Regions from separate parts of the Desulfitobacterium sp. genome, predicted to be linked through region 2. Evidence: riboswitches for the same ligand, from Rfam matches in the RefSeq annotation. Region 2 holds a riboswitch; each other region holds the start of a gene.
The links. A riboswitch is a leader RNA that binds a small molecule or an ion and turns the genes downstream of it on or off. The one in region 2 is predicted to bind cobalamin.

Region 1 (7,813 bases), on a different contig from region 2:
AAGAACTTATTATTAAGGTATTTTTTTACGTCTTTTTTCATAAATTGCTCCTTTCATCATAACTAAAAGACAACCCATCGCTTTCTGAAAGGTTGTCTTTAGTATAAAATAATAAATTCACTATTTCCTTAGTAAATGGCTGGTTGTCCTTCTAAGTTTTGTAAAGGTTGGGATTTGCTATTTTCCACTTAATAAAAATTGCGGTACACCGAGTTTAGGATGATAAACTTGCACAAGGTTTGTCTTATAGACCTGAGCCAGCGTTTTTTCTGCTAAAACGCTTTCTTTTTTACCCCAAGTTGCAATTTTCCCTTGATCAAGAAGCAAAACCTGCTCACAGTATTGACCGGCAATGTTCAAGTCATGAAGAACCATGATGACACTAAGTCCCAGCTCTTCATGCCACTTTTGGACATGATCCATTACCAGTACTTGATGGCCAATATCTAAGTAAGTTGTCGGTTCATCTAAGATTAATATTTGGGGTTCTTGAGCCATAGCTCTGGCTAGTGAAACCAGCTGACGTTGGCCGCCGCTTAAGGTGTTCACCCGCTGAGAACGTTTATGCCAGAGGTTTAACTTTTTTAAAATATTATCTACTACTTCATGATCATGAGGACTTAGATCGGCAAAGGGCTTTAACCAAGGGTACCGGCCCATCGCCACAATTTGCTCGACGGTAAAGGGCAGGGGAGGGGTTCCTTCCTGTTCCAAGACTGCGATCCGGCGGGCTAATTCCTTTGTAGAATAGGAGGAGAGAGGTTTGTCATAGAGAAGGATTTCCCCGGAAGTGGGAGGAAGAATGCCGCTAATGGTGCGGATAAGAGTGGATTTACCGCTGCCATTGGGGCCGATGATGCCAAACATATCTCCTTGGTTAATGAAAAATGTGAGCTCTTTTAAAACAGCATAGGAGCCGTAGTGTTGGCCGACATCTTTAATATCAAAAAGTTTCATGTTAACCCCTCCTTAGACCACTTTTTAATAGGTATGCAAAAAAAGGTGCTCCCACAAAGGCTGTGATGACGCCGATGGGTATCTCCTGTGATTGGAGGAGAGTCCGGGCAATGGTATCCGACCATAAGAGAAAGATTGCTCCTGCTAAAGTAGAGACCGGCAAAAGAATGCGATGATCGGGTCCGACCAATAGACGCATCAGATGGGGGATGATTAACCCGACAAAGCCAATAACTCCCACGATGGAGACAGCGGCCGTTGCCAGCAGGGAACCGACAATGAGAATCGTAATTTTCTTTCGTTCGACATTGATCCCGAGGTGGGTGGCTGCCCGCTCTCCTAAAGCGATAACATTAAGGTCTCTTTTTTGGAAGAAGAGATAGATCAGTCCCAAGAGGAAGTAGGGAACCAGAATAAGTACATCCTGCCAGGTTCTGCCGGCCAGGCTTCCCATCATCCAGAAGATGATTTCTTGCATCTGGCGTCCGGATACGGCGATCAGAAATGAGAGGAAAGCCCCTAATAGGGCTTGCACCACTACCCCGGCTAAGATCAAGGTCTCTCGCTCGAATTGATCATTATGCCTGGCTAGAGAAAAGACAAAAGCTAAGGATATGAGACCCCCGGCAAAAGCAAACAGGGGTAGAAAAGATTGGCCAAGGATTGAGGAGCCCCTGAAAAAAATAATGGCAGCGGCGGCTCCGAAGGCTGCTCCGGTAGAAACACCGAGGATATAGGGGTCGGCTAAAGGATTTCGTAAAATTCCCTGAAAAGCTACTCCGGAGGTGGCGAGCATTGCCCCAACGAGCAAGGCCAGAAAAACACGGGGCAAGCGGAGATTCCAAACAATCGACTCCTGGGCCGTAGTCCAATTAGGGTCTAGGTCCAAAAACGGCAAATGGCTAAGGATAATCTTCCAGGTAAGCTGGAAGGGGAGGGACACCGAGCCAATCATTACGCACAATACGATGGAGAGCATAAGGAGTAAAGACAAGCCCAAGATCCAGGTCATGGTTTTGGGGTTAAAGCTTTTCTGATTCATGTAGTGTCTTCCTCCTTAATTCGCTGACAAGGGGGTCTGGTTATTAAAACATTTCGGGATAGAGGAGCTTGGCGATACTTTCTAAACCATCGATTATCCGCGGGCCGGGACGGGTAACCATGTCGCTATCCAGGCTGTAAACCCGCTTGTTTTTCAAGGCATCGATATTTTGCCAAGCCGAACGGGCATAAATGGTTTCTTTTGCATTATCTACGTAGTAGGAATAGGTCTCAAAAATAACCTGAGGATTTTTGGCGAGGACCTGTTCTTCGCTGTATTGAGCCCAATTCCGGACATCGTTAGCAATGTTCGTACCACCGGCTTTAACAAGTAATTCGTTCAGGAAGGTTTCGGCACCGGCGGTATAAAGCCCGGGATCGACTTCCAGCCAAACCTTGAGCCGCTCCGACTCTTTAATTGTATTGACTTTATCCGCAATGGACTGTTCTTTTTCTTTCATACTTTTAATTATTGCCTGGGCTTGTTTTTGAGTATTGGTAATAACGCCAAGCTTTTCAATGGCCTGGTAAGTGGTGGTGATGCTATCGGGATTGAGATGAACTACCGGAATATTGAGATCGCGAATAGATTTAATTAAGCTTTCTTCGTGCATCCCCAGCACCACCAAGTCCGGATTAAGCTGGAGAAGTTGCTCAAGATTAGGATTGAGACTGTCATCAAAGACATATGCCACCTTATCCCGGATACCGACGGGATAAGTATCATAGATGGTTAAGGCCACCAGTTTGCTTTCGAGGCCAAGTGCACTCAAAATCTCTGTTGAAGCAGGGGCTAAGCAAACAATTCGTTGTGGTTCACTCTTAAGCGTGGTTTCGACTCCGGAATCATCTGTATAGACCAAGGGATATTCGGTCTGTTGATCAGTCTTTTGGCCGGACTCTGCCGGGGTCGGTGGATTTTGACCGTTAGTTTGATTAGCTGAATTACAGCCACTCATTAAAAAAATGCCAAGACAAAGGATGAGCAGCAAAATCAGCGTTGACCTAGTCTTTTTGAACATTTAATTTCTCCTTTCTTCTACCACCTTGGGAACAAAGAAAAACCTTTTACCACCTGGGTAAAAGGTTTGCTGCACGTAGATTGTTAGCAGCGCCTACTCCCCATCCTCGAGGGTGGTCGCTTTCGATTAGGCAGGTTCCTGACTTTGAAGGAAAAATTCCTCCGGTTCACAGTGGCGGGACCGTGCCGGAATTTAACCGGCTTCCCTTTTAACTCTTTTCTGTTTGGATAGAAAAGAGAACCTAATCAAATCCAATATGTACTTAAGGCAATTATATAGCAAGCAACGGAGAATGCCAAGATGCAATTAGTGTGAATTATTTGACGAGCTAATTATGTTTGCCAAAAAACTTGAGATCTAATTTGCTTAAGAATCTTTTTACGGGGGCAGGCAAATAATAAAGGAAACATCAAGAGTAAATAACAGGAGGCAATGAAAATGAAGGAACTGTTGAAAAAGGGGCTATCTCTGGGACTGGGGTTTGCGGTAGTAAGTAAAGAGCAGATCGAAAAGGTAATTGACGATTTGGTGAAAAAAGGTGATATTTCCGCTACTGAGTCGAAGGAGCTTATAAATGAGCTTATTCAAAAGGGTGAGGAACAGCAGGGAGCAATCAACGTCAAATTACGGGAGCAAGTGGAGAAAATTCTTAACGAGCTAAACCTTCCCACTAAGGCCGATTTCGAGCGATTGGAGAATCGGCTTGCCCAATTAGAGAAGGAACAAAAATGATTAGGAGAAGAATTCGTCATGTGCAACGCTATCGTGAGGTCGCCACAATACTTGCCCGTAACGGATTCGGCCTCATCCTTGAAGAGATGGGGCTTATCAATTTAATCTCTTTTTCCAAACGAATTTTGCATAAGGAAGAAGATACCGACCCCAAAACTCTCGGGGAGCATTTGCGCAAGGCCTTGGAAGAATTGGGACCGACTTATGTGAAGATCGGGCAAATTGCCAGTACCAGGCCTGATATTATACCGGAGTATCTCATTGTGGAGTTGGAAAAGCTTCAAGACCAAGTTCCCCCTTTTCCCATCGCTGAAGTGAATCGGATTATTGAGGAAGAGCTAGGAGGACCTCCACAACGGCTTTTTCAAAAATTTGGGGAAGAACCGCTGGCGGCAGCCTCGATTGGCCAAGTTCATTTTGCCCTTTTGCCCAGTGGAGAAGAGGTAGTAGTAAAGGTTCAGCGTCCTCATATCGCTGATACCATCGAAACTGATCTGGAGATTCTTTTAGACTTAGCTGCCTTAGCCGAACGCAGAATCGAGTGGGCGGCTCTTTATCATGTTCGGGACATGGTCGAAGAGTTTGCCGCCTCCTTGCGCAATGAATTGGACTATGACGTCGAAGGCAGCAATGCGGAAAGGATCGGTAGGCAGTTCCAAAATGATTTATCCATTCGTATCCCCAAGGTCTATAAAGAGTACTCCAAGACCAGGGTTCTGACCCTGGAATATATCCGCGGCATAAAACTTAGCCAATTCCAGACTCTGGAGGCTGAAGGGTATGATCGGAGGGCGCTGACTGAGAATTTGATTAAAGCTATGCTTAAGCAGATTCTTATTGAGGGTTTTTTTCACGGGGATCCACATCCGGGCAATATATTTGTCTTGCCTGGTCAGGTCATCTCCTTTATTGATTTCGGGATGGTTGGCAGACTCTCAGCAGAGATGAAGGATCATTTTGCCTCTTTGGTCATTGGCATGATGCGGCGGAAAACCGAAGACATGATTGAGGCGGTCTTTGCTATGGGGATCGTCCCCGAAGATATCAATCGCAAAATCCTTTTTCGCGATGTGGACTTATTAAGGGAAAAGTACTTGGATGTACCTTTAAGTGAAGTACACTTAGGGACCGCAGTGAATGATTTATTTAAAGTAGCCTTTAAACATAGGATCATTATTCCCACCGATCTTGTTTTACTGGGCAAATCGCTATTAAGCTTAGAAGGAATTGTTGTACAATTAGATCCCCAAATCAGTATTATCGATATTGCCGAGCCTTTTGGCCGGCAGCTTCTTGAGGAACGCTTAAACCCTAAATATATCGCGGAAAAGACCTGGAAACACCTTAAGGAATATACGGAACTCCTGCTGAATTTGCCCCGCCAAACTAAAGAGATCTTTAACAGCATTCAAAGGGGGAAAATCCGCATCGAGATTTTTCTGCCTGAATTAGGCACTTTCATCCGGAAGCTGGATCGCATCAGCAATCAGCTTTCTTTTAGTATTGTATTATTATCCTTCAGTATCATTATGGCCGGTTTAGTAGTTGCTTCAGCCCTAGGTAACCAGCCCTTGGTTTTTTGGCGGATACCGGCCATCGAGGCCGGTTTTGCCGTGGCAGCTATGATGTTTATTCTGCTGCTGGTATCTATTCTCCGATCCGGAAGGTTTTAGATGTGATGTGTCAGGGGTGTGTCAGGGGGACGGGGGTGTTGACACAGGACTGAAGAATTCGTGGTTAGCCCCTTAGTTATGGTACAATTGAAGTAGTATAATTTACTAAAACACATATGCCTAGGAGGCAGGTGCTCGTAGAAAAGGAGATAAAGTATATGATCAGGCCCATAAAAAAAGAAGATAAAGAAATATTCTTAGAACTTGTTACGGAATTTTACCAATCTGACGCTGTCTTACACCCTATCCCAAAGGAATATCATCTAACAACATTTGAAGAAATAATTCGTTCAGACATTTATTTGAATGGATATATTTTCGAATTTGAAGATGCTATAGCGGGTTATGCGATTACTGCCAAAACCTTTTCACAGGAGGCCGGGGGGATTGTTGTCTGGATTGATGAGATCTATATCTTGCCCCAATATCGTGCTAAAGGTATTGGTCGAGAGTTTTTTAAATACTTAGAAGATCAAAAACAGCTCGCGATCAAGCGCATACGATTAGAAGTCGAAGAGGAAAATGTCAAGGCAATATCCCTTTATAGAAGATTAGGTTTTGTTCCTCTTGACTATAAACAGATGATTAAGGACTTTGATGAATAAAAACAATTAAAGGAGCAGCTTTTAATGATAAAAGGTATTATCTTTGATTTAGATGGGACCCTTGTGGATTCTTTGGTGGACATTGCCGATTCGATGAATAGAATACTAATTCGCTATGATTATCCTACTCATTCTCTAGAAGCCTATAAGTATTTTATCGGCAATGGGATTCGCAATTTGGTCCGGGAAGCTTTACCTGCGGAAGGAAGGGATGAAAATCTAATTTCCCAATGCTTTGAGAGTATGATGGAGGATTATACTCAACATTGCGTAGATAAGACAGCCCCCTATCCGGGGGTGATCGAACTTTTGGAGGAATTGAATCGCAGAGCTATTAAATGCTGCGTATTTTCCAATAAAGTGGATGAGCTAACCAAAAAGGTCGTGGCTACTTACTTTCCTAAGCAAAGATTTGAGGTGGTGATTGGTTCGGGAAATGATATTCCCAGAAAACCTAATCCGCAAGGGGCCCTCTTCATCAGTAACGTTATCCGGATTCCGACCTCAGAGCTACTTTTTGTAGGTGATACAGGTGTGGATATGCAAACAGCTAGGAATGCTCAGATTTACTCGGTTGGTGCAAAATGGGGCTATCGCACGGCAGAAGAGCTGAATAAATCCGGTGCTCAAAAGCTTATAGACAGTCCTCTAGAATTACTGGAGGTGTTGGACAAATTGTGTGTGTCATCCTGAGTGGGAGCGAAGGATCTGTTTAGATAGCGACACCATCAAAGAACGAGGAGATACTTAGTGTAAATAATAGATTAAGAAAAGAAATGTATTGTGGAAACATAATGGTGAAAGGAATACCAAAAATGGCGTTAATCGAAGTAAAAGAAGTGAAGGGACAAGAATTAGAGAAAGCCTTTCAAATTCGCAAAGAGGTCTTTGTGGAGGAGCAAGGGGTTCCTTTGGAGGATGAGTTTGATAAATATGACGAGCCTGAAGCTGCCACTCGCCATATTCTTGTATATTACGAGGACCAACCGGCTGCTACAGGTAGATTAAAGAAGCTGGAGGATACGGCCAAATTAGAGCGGATTTGTGTTCGCGCCACCATGCGAAAATATGGGTTGGGCAGCGAGGTAGTAAAAAGCTTAGAAAGAATGGCCCGTGAAGAAGGCTTAACTAAGGCCGGGATTCATGCCCAAACCCAAGCCCGGAATTTTTATGAAAAGCTTGGTTATACTCAAGCTTCGGAGGAATTTATGGAAGATGGTATTCCTCATCTAAGCATGACGAAGAATTTATAGCAGGGAAGGGTGCCGAAAAGCTATGGCTATTTTCGAATATGGTAAAAAAGAAATAGAATACTTAAAGGCACAGGATAAGGTTTTAGGTGAAGCTATAGAACGGGTTGGCATGATTGAACGAAAAATTACCCCCGAGCCCTTTGAGGCACTAATCTCCAGTGTGGTCAGTCAGCAAATTTCCAAAAAAGCTGCTCAGACTGTGTGGGATAGATTCACAACTCTTCTTGGCGAACTGAGTCCTGAGCGTATTGCTTTAACTGAGCTGGAGGTCATTCAAGGTTGTGGTATGTCATTACGTAAAGCCGGATATATCAAAGGGATTGCCGAAGCAGCCCTCAAGGGTCAGGTGAATTTTGCGTTACTTCATACTCTTAGTGATGAGGAAATCATTAAGTCCCTCTCTGCTTTGCCGGGGGTGGGAGTATGGACTGCGGAAATGCTATTGATTTTTTCTCTACGCCGACCGGATGTGGTGAGTTTCCGTGACCTAGCCATCCGCCGGGGTATGATGAACTGCTATGGCTTAAGTG
Region 2 (7,813 bases):
GGAAGCGGTACGGGAGATTTTTCCTAAGGAAGAGATAAAAGTGACGATCGAGGTTCCGGAAGGGGAAAAAGCCGCGGTAAAAACCCTTAATCCGCGCTTGGGTATTGTAGGGGGAATCTCTATTTTGGGAACCACCGGGATCGTCCGTCCAATGTCCGAGGAGGCGTTTAAGAAGTCCATTCTGCCGGAACTGGACCAAGCCGTTGCTTACGGCCATAAGGCCATTATTTTAACCCCGGGGAATTACGGATTTAGAGCCGCTACAGGACAGCTCAAGGTACCTCAGGAAGCAATTATTCAAATGAGCAATTTTGTCGGTTTTCTATTGGAAGAAGCCGCTTATCGGAAACTAGAGAAGGTAGTTCTCTTTGGACATGTTGGAAAACTGATTAAGGTAGCGGGGGGGATATTCCATACCCATACCCATGTAGCGGATGCACGAATGGAAATTTTAGTGGCTCATGCAGCTCTTGCCGGGGTTCCCCGTGAGCTTTTAGGCAAGTTGGCGGAATTCCCTACTGTGGAAGGCGCCGCTGAAGCAATCCTTAACCAAGGTTGGGGAAATTTGTTATTTGAATTAGCCGGTCGGGCCAGCATCAGGGCAAGGGATCATGTGCATGGAGAACTTCAAGTGGGGAGTGTTTTTACCCTTCTTGATGGTAAAATCATCGCCTGGGACAAACAGGCAGAAGAAATTGCCAAGGAATTTTGGGATTGGCCACAATTGCAGCAGGAATCTTACTAAAAACGGAGAATAGATAATACTACTGAATATTTTAGAAATATTCATAAAATAACTAAAGTTGTTTTTCATTTGGTATTTTTAATTGAATATAATTCAAGGTTCCTCATTTTGAGGATGTAAAGGGAAGTCGGTGCAAATCCGGCGCGGTCCCGCCACTGTAAACCACGAGTGCCTCTCAATTGCCCACTGGTAGTTACCGGGAAGGGGAGAGGGATGTAGACTGGAAGCCAGGAGACCTGCCTTGAGTGCGTTAATTAACACCTACGAGCGATGGGTGTAGTAATTATTAGGGTACTTACCAATACTGAAACAATAGAGCCGCTCACGGCTCTTTTTTTATTAAGGTAGGTGGTCAGATGATTAGCATACTGGGAATTGGTCCCGGGACTTCCGGATGGGTTCCTCCGGCTGTGATGGAGATGGTGAATCAATGTAATGTTTTAATAGGTGGGCCTCGTGCTCTAAAGCTATTTCCTGATTTTGCGGGAGACACCTTTCTTATCAATGGGAAGTTGAAGGAAACCCTGGAAGTATTGGCGGGCGTTTTAAGTCAAGGGAAAAAGGTCGGGGTACTGGTGTCGGGGGATCCTGGGTTTTACAGCTTGCTGCCGCTGCTAAAAAGAGAATTTCCGCAGGAAGATATCAGAGTCTTACCGGGGATCAGCTCTGTACAATTTGCCTTTGCCAGGGCAGGAATCCCTTGGCAGGATGCGGAGTTGCTTAGCGTCCACGGCCGCCCCCTTCGGGCCTTGCCCTTGAATCTGGATAAGCCTTTGGGAGTTCTCACCGGAGGGGACCATACCCCGCAAAAGATCGCCGGGTATTACCAAGTCTATGGATTTAATCCGCGGATTTCTTTGGGTAATGCTTTAGCCTATCCCGATGAAAAATGGTTGGAACTTGATGCCAAGGAATTAAAGGACCTTAAGGATGACTTTGCGAACGCTGTGCTGATCATCCATCCCGGTGAAGAAAAGCCGGAAGAAATATTCCCTTTGCCCTCGGGTTCCGAAGGCTTTAGCTTTGGAATCAGGGATGAGGAATTTATCCGCGGCAAGGTTCCCATGACCAAAAGTGAAGTGCGGGTTCAGGTTCTGGCCAAGGCTAAAATTGGCCCCGGTGATCGAGTCCTCGATGTGGGAGCTGGGACAGGAAGTTTAAGCATCGAATCAGCCCTTTTGGCCCGGCGAGGTTGTGTCTATGCAGTAGAGGAAAACCTGGAAGCCCAGGAACTGATTCTCCAAAATCGGGAAAAATTCCGGACCTGGAATCTGCAGTTGGTTCGCGGAACAGCCCCTGAAGCTTTAACCGGCATCCCGCCAATGGGTGTTTGCCTAATCGGTGGCAGTCATGGTCAAATATGGGAGATTCTGCGCCAAGCCCCACTGGTGCCTGGAGGCAGGGTAGTGATTACCGCAGTTACTTTAGAAACTTTAGCTCGCGGCATGGAAGCTTTGCAGAATTTGAAATATCAAGATATCGAGGTAGTTTCAATTCAAGCGGTGCGTTGGCAAGGAATTAAAGATATCCATCTTGCCCAGGCCCAGAATCCGGTATTTATACTTTCGGCGCAAAAAAGTCAAGAATAAGAACAACAACGGTGTTCCTGCAACAACGATAAAGGAGGTATATAGTGAAGAGTAAGTTTTATGGAGTGGGTGTAGGGCCGGGAGATCCTAAGCTCATCACCTTGCGCGCAGTAGAGGTCCTTCAACATATTCAGGTGTTGGCTATACCTAAATCCAAGCTGGAACGGGAGAGCATAGCCTGGGAAATCGCCAAAAGCCATTGCCCCGCAGGGGTAAATATTTTAGAGCTGGAAATGCCCATGACCTCAGATGAGGAAGTGCTGCAGGCAGCCTGGCAAAAGGCTGCGGATAAGATTATGGAGAAACTCGAAGCAGGACTCTCAGTGGCCTTTATAACCCTTGGGGACCCTTGCTTATACAGTACATATAGTTATTTGCTTTCTATACTTAACAGACAGCTGGAACCTGACCGGATCGAGACAATTCCGGGGATAACGGCCATGACAGCTGCCGCGGCCCGGGTAAATTGGCCTCTAGCCACCGGGGATGAACCCTTAGTGGTTTTGCCGGGAATTGAAGGGTTAGAGAATTACGAACAATACCCCAATCTTGTTCTTATGAAGGTATCCCGCAATCTGCCGGAGGTGTTGAACCATATCCGCAAGACCGGCTCACAAGCAGTTTTGGTCACTCGGGTAGGGCAGGCGGGAGAGGAAATTCGCTCCTTGGACACTGTTGATGATATGGAGAAAGTGGATTATTTGAGCTTAGTTCTATGCAAGAAGGAAAAAGATAAAAGCAAAAAGGAGGGTAAACCTTGACGGAAATAAATAAGATGGATTCTGCCCAAGTTCTTTTTATAGGAGCAGGTCCCGGGGACCCCGATTTAATCACGTTAAAAGGAAAAAAGGCTTTGGAAAAGGCTCAGCGAGTCATTTATGCCGGCTCATTAGTTAATCCGGAGATTCTTCAGCATTGTCAACCGGGGATTGCCCTCTATGATAGTGCCGGACTAACTTTGGAGGAGACTATCAAACTTATGGTGGAAGGGGTTAAAAAGGGGGAAAAGGTCGTTCGTCTACATACCGGTGATCCCAGTGTTTACGGGGCTATTCAAGAGCAGATGCAGCTTTTGGATGAGCAGGGTATTACTTATGGGGTGATTCCGGGAGTCAGCTCCGTATTTGCGGCAGCGGCGGCGGTGAAAAAAGAATTCACCCTACCGGAAGTAAGTCAGACCTTGATTCTTACCCGTCTCGCCGGTAGAACCCCTGTACCGGAAAAAGAAGATCTGGCACTCTTAGCTCAGCATCAGGCCAGTATGGCAATTTTCCTCAGTGTCCAGGAGATCGGCGAAGTGGTGAATACTTTGCGCCGGGGCTATCCGGCGGATACACCGGTGGCAGTGGTTTATCGAGCTAGCTGGTCAGATGAACAGATTCTTCAGGGGACCTTGGCAAATATCGAGGCCAAAGTAAAAGAAGCCGGGATTCGGAAGCATGCTCAAATCCTCGTGGGAGATTTTCTACGGGGGAATCTGGGGGTTAGATCAAAACTTTATGATCCGGAATTTACCCATGAGTACCGCCAAGGAAGCAAGTCATGAAAGCTAAAGCAGCCCTTGTGGTCTTAACAGACCAGGGTTTGGAAACTGCCCTACGGATATCGGCGAACTGGCCGGAGGGAGAAAAACCGGGACTGTGGATACACCAAAATCTAATGCAGCGACAATCTGCTCGATTCATCGGTCAGTCTGCATCGGAAGAAAGGGAAGGAAACGTCCCTGTGGTTCTGTGCAGCTTTAATAGTCTGAAGGATATAATGTCAAGACTCTGGTCAGATTGTTCCTTGTTGATCTTCATTATGGCTACGGGGATAGTGGTGCGGCAGATTGCTCCCTATATTCAGAGTAAAGATCGTGATCCGGCGGTATTGGTTCTAGATGAAAAAGGGGAGTTTGTAATTTCCTTATTATCCGGTCATTTAGGGGGGGCTAATGCCTGGGCAAAGACCATCGCCCACTGGCTCAACGCTAAGCCGGTGGTAACAACCGCTACTGATGTTCAGGGCTTAACAGCACCTGATGAGTATGCCCGGCGGTTCGGCTGGACTGTTGAGCCGGTGGCAGGGCTTAAGCAAGTGAATCGTTTTTTACTGGACCAGGGTTATTTAAAGGTCTGGACAGATTGTCTACCGGAGGAACATCCTTTAAGACAAGATGCAAATTACCTCTTTCTTGAGGATCGGGATAAGGAACAAGCACATCTTTGGATAACGATTCAGGATTCTCTTCTGAAAGACGCACACCGGCAGGATCTAATAGTGCAAGACAGCAAAATCTGTGGCGGGCAATCGCCAAAGGTTCTGTTGGAAGTCGGTCTAATCGATAAGGAAGACCAAGAGCAGACCAATCCTCTCCTCTTGATACCGCGGATCTTTAGTGTTGGGGTGGGTTGCCGCAGGGGAGCAAGCAAGGAGCAGATTATTGAGGCGATTGAGTTAAGCTTAAGGAAATTAGGGATTTCCCCCAAAAGCATCCGGGGGCTGTATAGCATCCGCTTAAAGGCAGATGAATCAGGGATAATCGAGGCTGCTCAAACTTTTGGAGTGCCTTTCCGAACTTTTTTAACTGAAGAAGTTCAAGCCATAAATGAAAAACTGAAGCTGGAATCCTCGGAATTTGTCAAAGAAAAGATAGGAGTGGATGGGGTATGCGAAGCAGCGAGCTTACTGGGAACCCAACTGGGGGAATTAATTCTTACCAAGCAGAAGTGGAACGGGGTCACGGTGGCCATCAGCCAGGAAAGATCTTGGTGGTAGGAATTGGCCCCGGCGATGAAGCGCATATGACAAAACGAGTTCTTGATCTGTGGAATGAAGTGGAAGTAATCGCCGGCTATAAGACTTATATTGATCTGATTCGTCCTTGGATTGGTGGGAAAGAAGTAGTTGCCACCGGTATGAGGCAGGAGATTGATCGCTGCCGGGAGGTAGTGGAACTTGCTTTAGCAGGGCGTCGGGTTGCTCTGGTCAGCAGTGGGGATGCCGGGGTCTATGGGATGGCGGGAATTCTCATTGAGTGCTTGGAAGAGAAAAATGCCCTGGATATGCCTTTGGAGATTATTCCCGGAGTCAGCGCCGCCAACGCGGCAGCCTCCATGCTGGGTGCTCCTTTAATGCATGATTTTGCCGTGATCAGTCTTAGTGATCTGCTTACTCCTTGGGAAGTAATTCAAAAACGGGTTAAACTGGCCGCCGAAGGGGATTTTGTTATGGCTATTTATAACCCAAAAAGCAAAGGGCGGCAGGATCAAATCGAATGGGTCCGGGAAGCAGTCCTTGAATACCGCCATCCCGAAACACCGGTGGGAATAGTTAAGGAAGCCTTACGAGGCGAATCTGAAGTGATTATAACGACACTCGAGGAGTTTACCAACTCTCCCATTGATATGTTGACCACGGTCATCATCGGCAATTCTCACACTCGGGTAATTGGGCCATATATGGTTACTCCCAGAGGATATGTTCTATGAACTTTTTCGTCTTGGCAGGGACAGAGGACGGGAGAAAACTGGCTTTGGAGTTACAACAGCGGGATCATCGGGTGTCCCTTTCCACTTTAACAGAATATGGAGCGGAAATTGCTGTGCAATATGGGCTGGAGGCACGCTCAGGTGCCCTTGACGAAGATTCTTTACGGGAAATTCTTCGGCAACAGGAAGTCCATGGACTCATCGATGCTACCCACCCTTATGCCCGGACTATTCAGGGCCTGGCTCGTCGGATAGCCGCTGAGGTGGGGGTGCCCTATTTTCGGTGGGAACGTCCTCCCGGGAAGTATCCCATTCATGCCCTCATTCATTTCGTGCCGGACCTGGAAAAGGCTGGACAATTGGCAGCCGGATTTGGGAAAAGAATCTTTTTAAGCACAGGTAGTAAGAACCTCCAGGACTGGCTAAACCAGCCGGAATTACAGAATTGCGAAATATTTGCGCGGGTACTCCCCACCGCACAGGTTCTAACTCAGTGCGAAGAGTTGGGATTAAAGCCTAACCGGATTATAGCCATGCAGGGGCCCTTTTCGCAAAAGTTTAATGAGGCTCTTTGGGAACAACTGAAGATCGATGTGGTGATTACTAAGGAAAGCGGCTCTATTGGTGGAACTCTTGAGAAAGTGCAGGCCTGTCTTGAGCTTAAGATACCGGTTATTATTTTGGCACGGCCCCAGGTAGGGACTAGTAATGATTCGGGGAGCGTTTTTGTGTCGGTAGAAGACTTCATTAGAAAGGTGGAAGAGGCACTTGGATACTGAAATTATACTTTTAGGACATGGGAGTCGCCGGGGTGAAGCCAACCAAGGATTAGTTGAGGTGGCACGAAAAGTCAGTAGTATTTTAGGGAAAGAAGTAGCACCTGTTTTTATGGCCCATCAGGCCCCCAGTCTGCCGGAGGGAGTATTGGCGAAGATTGAGCAAGGAGCAAAGAAAATAATCATCATGCCATTGTTCTTGTTTCGCGGAGTCCATGTAACGGTGGATGTCCATGAGGAGATTCGGGAGATTCGGGAAAAATACCCTGATGTGGTGATTGAGTTTACCCAGGAATTAGGTGCGGATGATGCAATTGCTCAGTTGGCCAGCCTGAGAATTAAGGAGGCCATGGGGAGATGAACGGATTTAGCACTGATCCTCTCCGGATCGAGCGGGAAAGTATGCGCATCATTCATGGCTACCTGAAATTGCCCTGGACCGAACAGGAGTTAAAGGTTGTGGAGCGTTGTATTCATACCAGTGGCGACCCTACCCTGGAGTCGGTTATTCGTATCCACCCTCTGGCTATAGAAGAAGGGCTAAAGGCCTTAAAGCAAGGGGCCCCTGTCATTACGGATGTAGAAATGGTAAGAGCCGGGATTGCTAAAAAGCAATTAGCAGAACTAGGTGGGACGGCTGAGTGCTTTCTCAGTGATCCAAGGGTCCCTGAAAAAGCAGCCGAACGGGGAATTACTCGTTCTATGGCGGCCCTGCGCTTAAACAAAGAGCGGCTAAAAGGGGCTGTTGTTGCCATTGGCAATGCCCCCACGGCCTTATTGGAAGTATTGGAGTTGGCAAAGGATCCAAACTCCCGGCCGGCCTTGATCGTGGGTATACCTGTTGGCTTTGTGGGAGCTAAGGAATCCAAGGATCTTTTGTGGGAAGACCATAAGGAATATCCATCCATCACAATTTTAGGCAACCGAGGTGGTAGTCCCCTGGCAGCGACCTGTGTCAACGCCCTGATCTATTTGGCCGTAAAACGGGAAATCTGAATATTTTCATCCTAGACATGGGTTTGTCATCCTAGACATGGGTCTGTCATCCTAGGCATGGGTTTGTCATCCTGAACGTAGTGAAGGATCTTCTCGTGGCCCAAGATTCTTCGCTGGTGCTCAGAATGACAGTTAACGTTACGATACTAGGGGTAAAATTAATGAGCAGTTGTCTACTGTAGCATACGGGGGGTGAAAGCATGGGAGGAGAAAAAGCGGTAGAGGAAAGAATCG
Region 3 (7,813 bases), on a different contig from region 2:
CCTTTTTTTCTAGTACCCTGGCATGCATTCTTTCATCTTTTGCTAACATCTTAAAAACTTTGCCCAAGCTATTCCCCTCATTAATTTCTGCTTGTTCGTTGTAATATTTTTCTCCCTCTAATTCCATCTTTATTGCAAATTCTAAGACATCCATTAATAATTCCTCCTTATAGCCTGTCTTACAATTAATATAGCCTGTATTTTAATTAATATCGTACATTTTCCTATAAACCTTTAGAACTTTTATCCATAATTACAGCAATCCGAACTTTAGTACAACTCGTAAGTATAGGCCACCACCCATGAGTAGAAGAAGGCTACCCATAATACAATAATCCTTCACTGCTAAAGGTCGTTCGCATACTTCAGTGATAGAGCGCGACAATCCGTAGCCGCGATTGAGCATTGCTTTCGCCAAATCTTCAGCAATTAAAATTGAATTGACAAATAACGGTACCATGATTGGAAGATAGGCTTTGATCCGTCCCATAGTGCTTTTGTCATTGACTTTTGCTCCCCGGGCTCTTTGGGCTTCAAGAATGAGTAGTCTCTTTTTATCCAAAGTGGGGATAAATCGAAGCGCTGTTGTAAGCATAAACGTTATTTCCGCTGGAACTCTAAGCCTATTCATAAAGATCATAAAATCATCGATTGGAGTCGTTAAGGTTAACACTGAAGACGCTATGACCATCACAAGGAGGCGGCTAACAAAATTGATCCCAGTTAAAATTCCTCCCACATTCAGAGTCAGTACCACGTGCCCTTCTGAATAAGTAGAGAAAAGGATGGTTTGACTCATTTCTGTCTGGAATCGTTCAGGAGGATATGTAAAACCAGTAATCATAACAAGAAATAGACAAATAGGAACCAATGGTTGAATAAGCCGCCAAACTTTCTTAAAGGATATCTTGCTCCGGAATGCTAATAAGGTGATACCTAGTAGAAGCACCAAATTATAGAGAGGAGCTTGAAACATAAAACACCAGATTACAACCGCTAGCAAGCCTAGTACTTTTGTACGGATATCGAGCCGATGAAGCAAACTGTCCCCAGGTAAATATTCTACAAACAAAGCACCCGCTCTCCCTCCTCAAGGATATGGATCAAGGTCCTCCTAAATTCTTCAGCCGAATTCGCTCTTAGGCCTAAATCTTCTAGTCTTTGACTCAAGGCACAGATTTGCGGAGGAAGGACTGCAGCTTGATGTAGGATCTCCACATTACCAAGAACTTCCCACGTTGGTGTATCACTCAATACCTGACCCCCTTGCAAAACGATAACTCGCTCTGCATATTCGGCGACAATATCCATATCATGACTAATCATAACAATTGTTGTGCCCTTTTTATGGAGTTGACGAAGCAACTCCATTATTTTTTGTACACCCCTCCAGTCAAGGCCCGTCGTCGGTTCATCAATCACGAGAATATCTGGAGTAAGGGCTAAAACGGAAGCGACGGCAATCATCTGTCGCTCCCCTTTCCCAAGGGTATAAGGGTGAACCCGTCGAAATTTTTCCAGACCGGTTAACTCTAAGGCCCAAGTGATCCGCTCCTCAATCTCCGCCGAGGCAAAGCCTGCATTTTTCAAGCCAAACTCCAACTCTTTTTCGATGGAGACCGAAAAAATCTGGTGATCCGGGTTTTGAAACACATAACCAATCGTTCGGGCAAGCTGCGCAGTGTCAGTTTTTTTAGTATTCATCCCCTTGACGAGCACTTCGCCCTCCGTTGGCTGAAGCAACCCATTCAAGTGTTTGGCCAGGGTGGTTTTCCCAGCTCCGTTTGAGCCAACCAGGGCCACGAATTCCCCTTTTTGAATAATAAGATTAATTCCCTTTATCCCTATTTGTCCTGACTCATATCTGTGGGCGAGCCGCTTAACCTGAATCAACGGTAAACCCCGAGGCCCCCTCTCCTCCCCCCGTTCCCGATGTGCTTCTCCTAACTCAACAGGCTTGACTAAGGGGTTCATTAGATCCCCTGACTTGTGTTTACTTACTAAAGAACGGATTATGGACTCGGCACTACCGACATCCAGAGGGATGTCCCCGCTTTTAATCCATCCTCTTTGGTAATAGTCCCAGCCTAATAAACTAACCGGTATGGGCTTAATCCCGAATTCTTGCAGCAGAGGTATATCGCGAAAAAGTTTTTCCGGAACCCCTTGCCAGGCAATTCCCCCCTGATTAAGTACAACAATTTCATCGGCCCTTTGGAGAATTTCCTCACTGGAATGCTCAACAATGAAAATCGTCCGTTCTCTTTCACGACAGAGGTCATCCAAGGTCCGATAAATCTCTACTCGCCCTTCTGGATCAAGCTCAGAAGTTGGCTCATCCAATACCAGCAGATCCGGCTCCATGGCCAGTACCCCGGCAATCACCAACCTTTGTTTCTCTCCACCCGATAACTCCGATGTGGAGCGCTCATCATAATCATTCAGTCTAACTTTGGCAAGGGCTTGGGCAACCCTTTGCCGAATCTCTTCCTTCGGCACACCGAAATTGCGGGGACCAAAAGCTACATCTTCTTCAACGGTTCTCCCAACAATCTGACTTTCGGCATCCTGAAGAACAAGCCCGACCTGTTTAGCTAATTCCTGCACCCGATACTTACTTGTCTCTTTACCCGCGACGATTACCTCACCTGTTAAATCCCCTTGCAGAAGCTGTGGAATCAGTCAATTTAAACATAAACTTAAGGTTGTTTTGCCCGCTCCTGTGGGCCCCATTAATGCGATGAATTTCCCTTTTCCCACCGTTAAGTTGACTTGTTTCAAATTCTCAACCTCTCCGCGTGGATAACGATAAGAAACATCTTTTAACTCAATGACCTTCTCCACCCCTACACTCCTCTAAATCAAACGACTTCCTTTTAGTGCTTTATACGCTAAAGCAGATACCGCAACATTCAATATTGACCCCACCAATAAAAAGGGCATTAACCCTAAAACAGCACCCATACCACCCACCGGTAAAACCATAAACGCACCTACCACTCCATTGAGGAGAGAGGTTACAACCACTGCAGCAATTAAACCAATTTTCTTATTAACCAAACGAAAGACCAAAGCAAAAACAGCCATTTCTACGGCGATAACTAAATGCATAGGAATCCCAAGCGGGAAACCAACAACCGCTGAGGTAAGCAGATGACCTACGGCAATCACAATGCTTCCTTCAAGACCGCCAAAGGCTAAAGCGCTAAAAAAACCGGGAGCCGAATCTAACCCTACTGTCCCGACCGGACTTGGAATTTTAATTAGGGCACCCACTGCACTCAAGGCAATAAAAACTGCCATAATTGCTATCCGCCTAATATTTTGAGCCGTTTTTTGAGGTGTTTCTTTCTTTGAATTTACACGTTCAATCATGATAATCTCCCTCTCTTTCGATATTTTCTTAAATTTGATTCCTTCACAGTATTTTAAGAATTTAAAACCTCTTGAAGCCTCCCGATTTTACGAATTGGGGCGGACCCAAGATCAGTTAATCCGATATCCTCCGGCGCTGTAAAAATAAGACAAGTTGACGGTCCTCCTGATTTGTCGATATTTAGTTCACATTGGGAGTCTTGAATGAACTTGGCACCGATCATCTTGGCAAGAACTTCGGCTTCACCACGTATTCCTTGAGATCCTACCGGGATGATGTCATAAACCTCACTATGGTGTAGTAATTTCTCGATATGATGACCTTGGGCAATTTCCGGATCATTGAGGTTAATCACCTCAGCCCCTACTTTTGGGAGCCCTAGGCAAAAAATGCCGTTTCCAAAGTTGGAGCTTCCGATACGAAGTTTTGCTTTGTCACAAAGCCCTACTGCACTGATCCCTATGCCTGTTTGCTTTGTAGGCATATTTTTTTCCGTACTAATAGCTATCGGCAATGAAGCCAGCCCCATAGCATTTAACTCTTCTCTCACCCCCTTAAGTATCGCATCGCCTGCAGGCCTTGGCTCATTAGAAATCGCAACTGTAAGCATCTGTGGAATCGCCCCGACGGCGAGCACTTCCAGCAAAGCCACCCGAGCTGTAGCCCTGCCGGCTACCTTCCAAGAGACTTTGACAGCATCAAACTCTTTCTCACCAATAGCACCACAAGAATCACACGCTGCCACAATGTATTGTTCCTCATTCAAAGAAACCACCTCGACATCCCGCCCCTGATAACCCATCCTCTTCCACTCTCCTTTTTAAAAATAAAAAGTTCATAGCCACCTCGCTTCTCCTCTCGGATAAAGCAAAATGACCATGAACTTTACCATGCTTCATGCGTCTCTGGATTACAGGCAGGTCTCCTGACTTCGAGTCATCGTCCCATCTCTGCCTTCCCAGTTACCCAGTGGCATCTCTCCATGAGACTCCTCTTTACAGTGGCGGGTCCGTCCGGGAATTGCACCCGGTTCCCTATTCTCCCTTCTTAGCGAAGGGCACCTGAAATCCTTCAATTGTTAAAACTTACTAAATCCAGTTTAACTGAAAATATAATATTGTCAAGCAATAATTCCCGAAGGGTAGCTGCTTTATCGGTCTTTTCCCAAGGCAGGTCCAGATCGGTACGGCCAAAACGGCCATGGCCGCCATCAGCAATTATTGGAGCCAAGTTCCCTCATAGTGCAGTTTTCTTTAAGATGGCAAAAATCACAATGGGTTTTACCCTTGAAGTCCGGTAAGTCGCTTCCTACTCCCATGACCATAGCGATGGATTTTTTGGGAAGCATGAGGTTGGAGTCGGTAAGGCTGATGCCAATCCGCTCCCCTTTCAGGTAATCGATAATGGACCTTACATCTTCGAGTCCTTTCCAGTAGGAATGCCCCGGCCCTAAGGAAAACGTCGTGTCAAGCTGCTTTTCCTTATAGAGCTTCTCGATTTCAGAGATCGAATGATAGGCCGCTTTGGCCATGATCGCCGATCCGGCTGCATCCAGGATAAAGGCTTCCAGGGTTTTACCTTGATGGGTATAGGACTGTACTCTTTCATCAATCTTCTCACCGATGGTCATAGCAAACAACACCACACCATCTGCCGAGCCTAACACTTTAGGTAATAGACTCCCTCTAAACGTAAGTCCGTCCTCAAGATAGAGTTCCTGCTTCCCCGCACCGATCACTTTGACTTCCTGCCAGATGGATTCGTTGTTCAATAACCAACAGGGCCAAATCATTATGAATATTTAAGTAGTTCTTAATTTCTTCATCAGGTGTCCGGGCATAGATGGCCTGACTTCGGATATGACGAAATATCCGCAAAATTTAGGGTCTTAATAAAAAGGTTCTCCTAATAAAGTTATTTAGGAAAGACAGGCATAAACAAATGAAGAGAAGAGAAGCGAATAGAATAACCGCAAACGGCCAATTCTAAACTCAACCACACTCTTAAAGTACTAATAATTGAAAACACGTGCTGAAAGGAGCATAAATATGGCTGAGAAAAATATCCTTGCTTATTTCAATACTGTAGAGCAAGCTCAAATGATTGCCGACCGTATTAAAAATATGGGCATTGAGGATGTCCAAATCGATCGCATAGATAAATACCCTGGAGGATCTGCCGATAACCTCATGAACCCTGTCTCCGGTCAAATCGGCAGTTTAGCTGATTTGACACTTGGCGATATTGGCGGGGATGTTGGCCCCTTAAATGCTGCCGACACCTCTGCCAGTGGCATGAGTGATGGGGGCGGAACGGCGGCAACAGGCCGCGATATTTTGCTTGCGGCCATTGTCGATGAATCACAATTTGAGCAATTGCGACAAGAGATTCGTGAACAAGGCGGTCTTATTTAGGCGATATCAATCGAAAAGGGAGTACCGTCACTACTTTTAAAGCAGAAGCGGTCTCCCTTTTAATGTTGATTTGATGGTTCCTTTATATTCCGGCTTGTTCCCGCAGAGTGGCAGCCTTGTCGGTTCTTTCCCAAGGCAGATCCAAATCTGTACGGCCAAAATGTCCATAAGCAGCGGTCTGATGATAGATGGGTCTACGTAGATCCAAGGCATTGATAATCCCCGCCGGACGCAGGTCAAAATTCTTTTTGACCAGTTCGACGATTTTCTCCTCGGCAACCTTCGCAGTTCCAAAGGTCTCCACAGATATAGATACAGGATGTGCTACGCCAATAGCATAGGCAAGTTGAATTTCGCAACGATCGGCCAAGCCCGCAGCTACCACATTTTTAGCTACATACCGAGCGGCATAGGCAGCAGAACGGTCTACTTTTGTGGGATCCTTACCCGAGAAAGCACCGCCCCCATGACGAGCCATACCGCCATAGGTATCCACGATAATTTTACGCCCGGTTAAGCCGGCATCTCCTTGGGGACCACCAATCACAAAACGCCCGGTGGGATTAATGAAATAACGGGTCTTTTCATCCAGCAGCTCCGAAGGAACCACCGGAAATACCACATGCTCCAGAAGATCGCGGCGAATCCGTTCCTGAGATACTTCCGGATGATGCTGTGTGGAGATAACGATCGTATCAACCCGTACCGGGCGATTATCTTCATACTCCACAGTGACCTGAGTTTTGCCATCGGGACGGAGATAGTCTAAAAGATCGGACTTACGAACTTGACTTAAGCGGCGCGCCAAACGGTGAGCTAAATCGATGGGGAGAGGCATGTAGCTTTCCGTTTCATTGGTGGCGTAACCAAACATCATCCCTTGGTCCCCGGCCCCAATCGCTTCGATCTCCTCATCGCTCATCTCTCCGTTTTTAGCTTCCAAGGCCTTATCCACACCTAAAGCAATATCTGCAGATTGCTCACCGATGGAGGTGAGAACGGCGCAGGTGTCTGCATCGAAGCCATACTTCGCACGAGTATAGCCGATTTCACGGATAGCCTGCCGCACTGTACTGGGGATATCCACATAACAATTGGTAGTAATCTCACCACTGACTAAGACCAAACCTGTGGTTACGGAAGTTTCACAGGCTACACGAGCATTCGGGTCTTTGGCAAAAATGGCATCCAATATGGCATCGGAGATCTGGTCACAAATTTTATCGGGATGTCCTTCCGTGACCGACTCGGAAGTAAACAATTTTCTTACCAACTTAATCACTCCTTTTCCTTGATTATCTTAACAATTTCTTGTACCAATCTTCTTGCTACTGCAAGCTTGCTCATTTGCGGCAGATCTATTCTTCTTCCATCAGGGAAGAGGAAGGTTACAATATTGGTAGGACTGCCAAAGCCGGCACCCGGCTTCGTCACATCATTAGCCACCAGCATGTCCACATTCTTGCGTAGCATCTTGGCCTGAGCATGTTCATAAAGCTTTTCAGTCTCCGCAGCAAATCCTATTAATAGCTGTCTGTTTTTTATTTTACCTAATTCGGCAAGGATATCAGGATTAGGTACAAGCTCGAGGGTAAGGCTTGTACCATCCTTTTTTATCTTCTGTTCAGCACTCGCTTTTGGACGATAATCGGCAACCGCTGCTGCTTTGATGACGACATCTACATTGTCAAACTCACTCATAACGCTATCGTACATTTCCTGAGCGGTTATAATATCTACACGCTTTACACCGCTCGGTGTCGGTAATTCAGATGGAGCAGTGACAAGAACTGTTTCCGCTCCAGCCTCCCTTAAAGCCTCAGCAATAGCAAACCCCATCTTCCCCGAAGAACGATTGCCTAAATAGCGAACCGGATCAAGGGGTTCTTGAGTCCCGCCCGCTGTGACCAAAGCCCTCTTGCCCATAAGAAGTCCCGAAAAGGAAAAAAAGCCTACCAGTGCTTCCACTAGCTCTTGTGGCTCGCTCATCCTACCGTCCCCATCGGTTCCGCAGGCCTGAAAG

Region 1: another riboswitch for cobalamin. It lies ahead of AC1U9U_RS11935 (ABC transporter substrate-binding protein); the one in region 2 lies ahead of cbiE (precorrin-6y C5,15-methyltransferase (decarboxylating) subunit CbiE).
Region 3: another riboswitch for cobalamin. It lies ahead of AC1U9U_RS09850 (AIR synthase related protein); the one in region 2 lies ahead of cbiE (precorrin-6y C5,15-methyltransferase (decarboxylating) subunit CbiE).

What each region holds. Positions count from the first base shown of each region.
Region 1 covers NZ_CEVWNY010000085.1:1,407-9,219, reverse strand. Annotated here, with positions in the region: gene AC1U9U_RS11950 (C40 family peptidase) at 1-41, opposite strand, end outside; gene AC1U9U_RS11945 (ABC transporter ATP-binding protein) at 178-957, opposite strand; gene AC1U9U_RS11940 (FecCD family ABC transporter permease) at 959-1,999, opposite strand; gene AC1U9U_RS11935 (ABC transporter substrate-binding protein) at 2,043-3,020, opposite strand; cobalamin riboswitch at 3,133-3,280, opposite strand; gene AC1U9U_RS11930 (phasin family protein) at 3,459-3,752, shown strand; gene AC1U9U_RS11925 (ABC1 kinase family protein) at 3,749-5,425, shown strand; gene AC1U9U_RS11920 (N-acetyltransferase family protein) at 5,584-6,030, shown strand; gene AC1U9U_RS11915 (HAD family hydrolase) at 6,055-6,723, shown strand; gene AC1U9U_RS11910 (GNAT family N-acetyltransferase) at 6,846-7,283, shown strand; gene AC1U9U_RS11905 (DNA-3-methyladenine glycosylase family protein) at 7,306-7,813, shown strand, end outside.
Region 2 covers NZ_CEVWNY010000003.1:44,811-52,623, forward strand. Annotated here, with positions in the region: gene cbiD (cobalt-precorrin-5B (C(1))-methyltransferase CbiD) at 1-745, shown strand, start outside; cobalamin riboswitch at 825-1,003, shown strand; gene cbiE (precorrin-6y C5,15-methyltransferase (decarboxylating) subunit CbiE) at 1,102-2,334, shown strand; gene cobI (precorrin-2 C(20)-methyltransferase) at 2,379-3,095, shown strand; gene cobM (precorrin-4 C(11)-methyltransferase) at 3,110-3,880, shown strand; gene AC1U9U_RS01190 (cobalt-precorrin 5A hydrolase) at 3,877-5,094, shown strand; gene cobJ (precorrin-3B C(17)-methyltransferase) at 5,121-5,807, shown strand; gene cobK (precorrin-6A reductase) at 5,804-6,586, shown strand; gene AC1U9U_RS01205 (sirohydrochlorin chelatase) at 6,576-6,944, shown strand; gene AC1U9U_RS01210 (precorrin-8X methylmutase) at 6,941-7,579, shown strand; gene AC1U9U_RS01215 (cobyric acid synthase) at 7,780-7,813, shown strand, end outside.
Region 3 covers NZ_CEVWNY010000057.1:664-8,476, reverse strand. Annotated here, with positions in the region: gene AC1U9U_RS09870 (ferritin-like domain-containing protein) at 1-154, opposite strand, end outside; gene AC1U9U_RS09865 (energy-coupling factor transporter transmembrane component T family protein) at 254-1,072, opposite strand; partial or broken gene AC1U9U_RS09860 (ABC transporter ATP-binding protein) at 1,063-2,844, opposite strand; gene AC1U9U_RS09855 (ECF transporter S component) at 2,857-3,375, opposite strand; gene AC1U9U_RS09850 (AIR synthase related protein) at 3,429-4,178, opposite strand; cobalamin riboswitch at 4,275-4,456, opposite strand; gene AC1U9U_RS09845 (hypothetical protein) at 4,448-4,606, opposite strand; gene AC1U9U_RS09840 (Vitamin B12 dependent methionine synthase activation subunit) at 4,587-5,168, opposite strand; gene AC1U9U_RS09835 (hypothetical protein) at 5,425-5,790, shown strand; gene metK (methionine adenosyltransferase) at 5,873-7,063, opposite strand; gene coaBC (bifunctional phosphopantothenoylcysteine decarboxylase/phosphopantothenate--cysteine ligase CoaBC) at 7,069-7,813, opposite strand, start outside.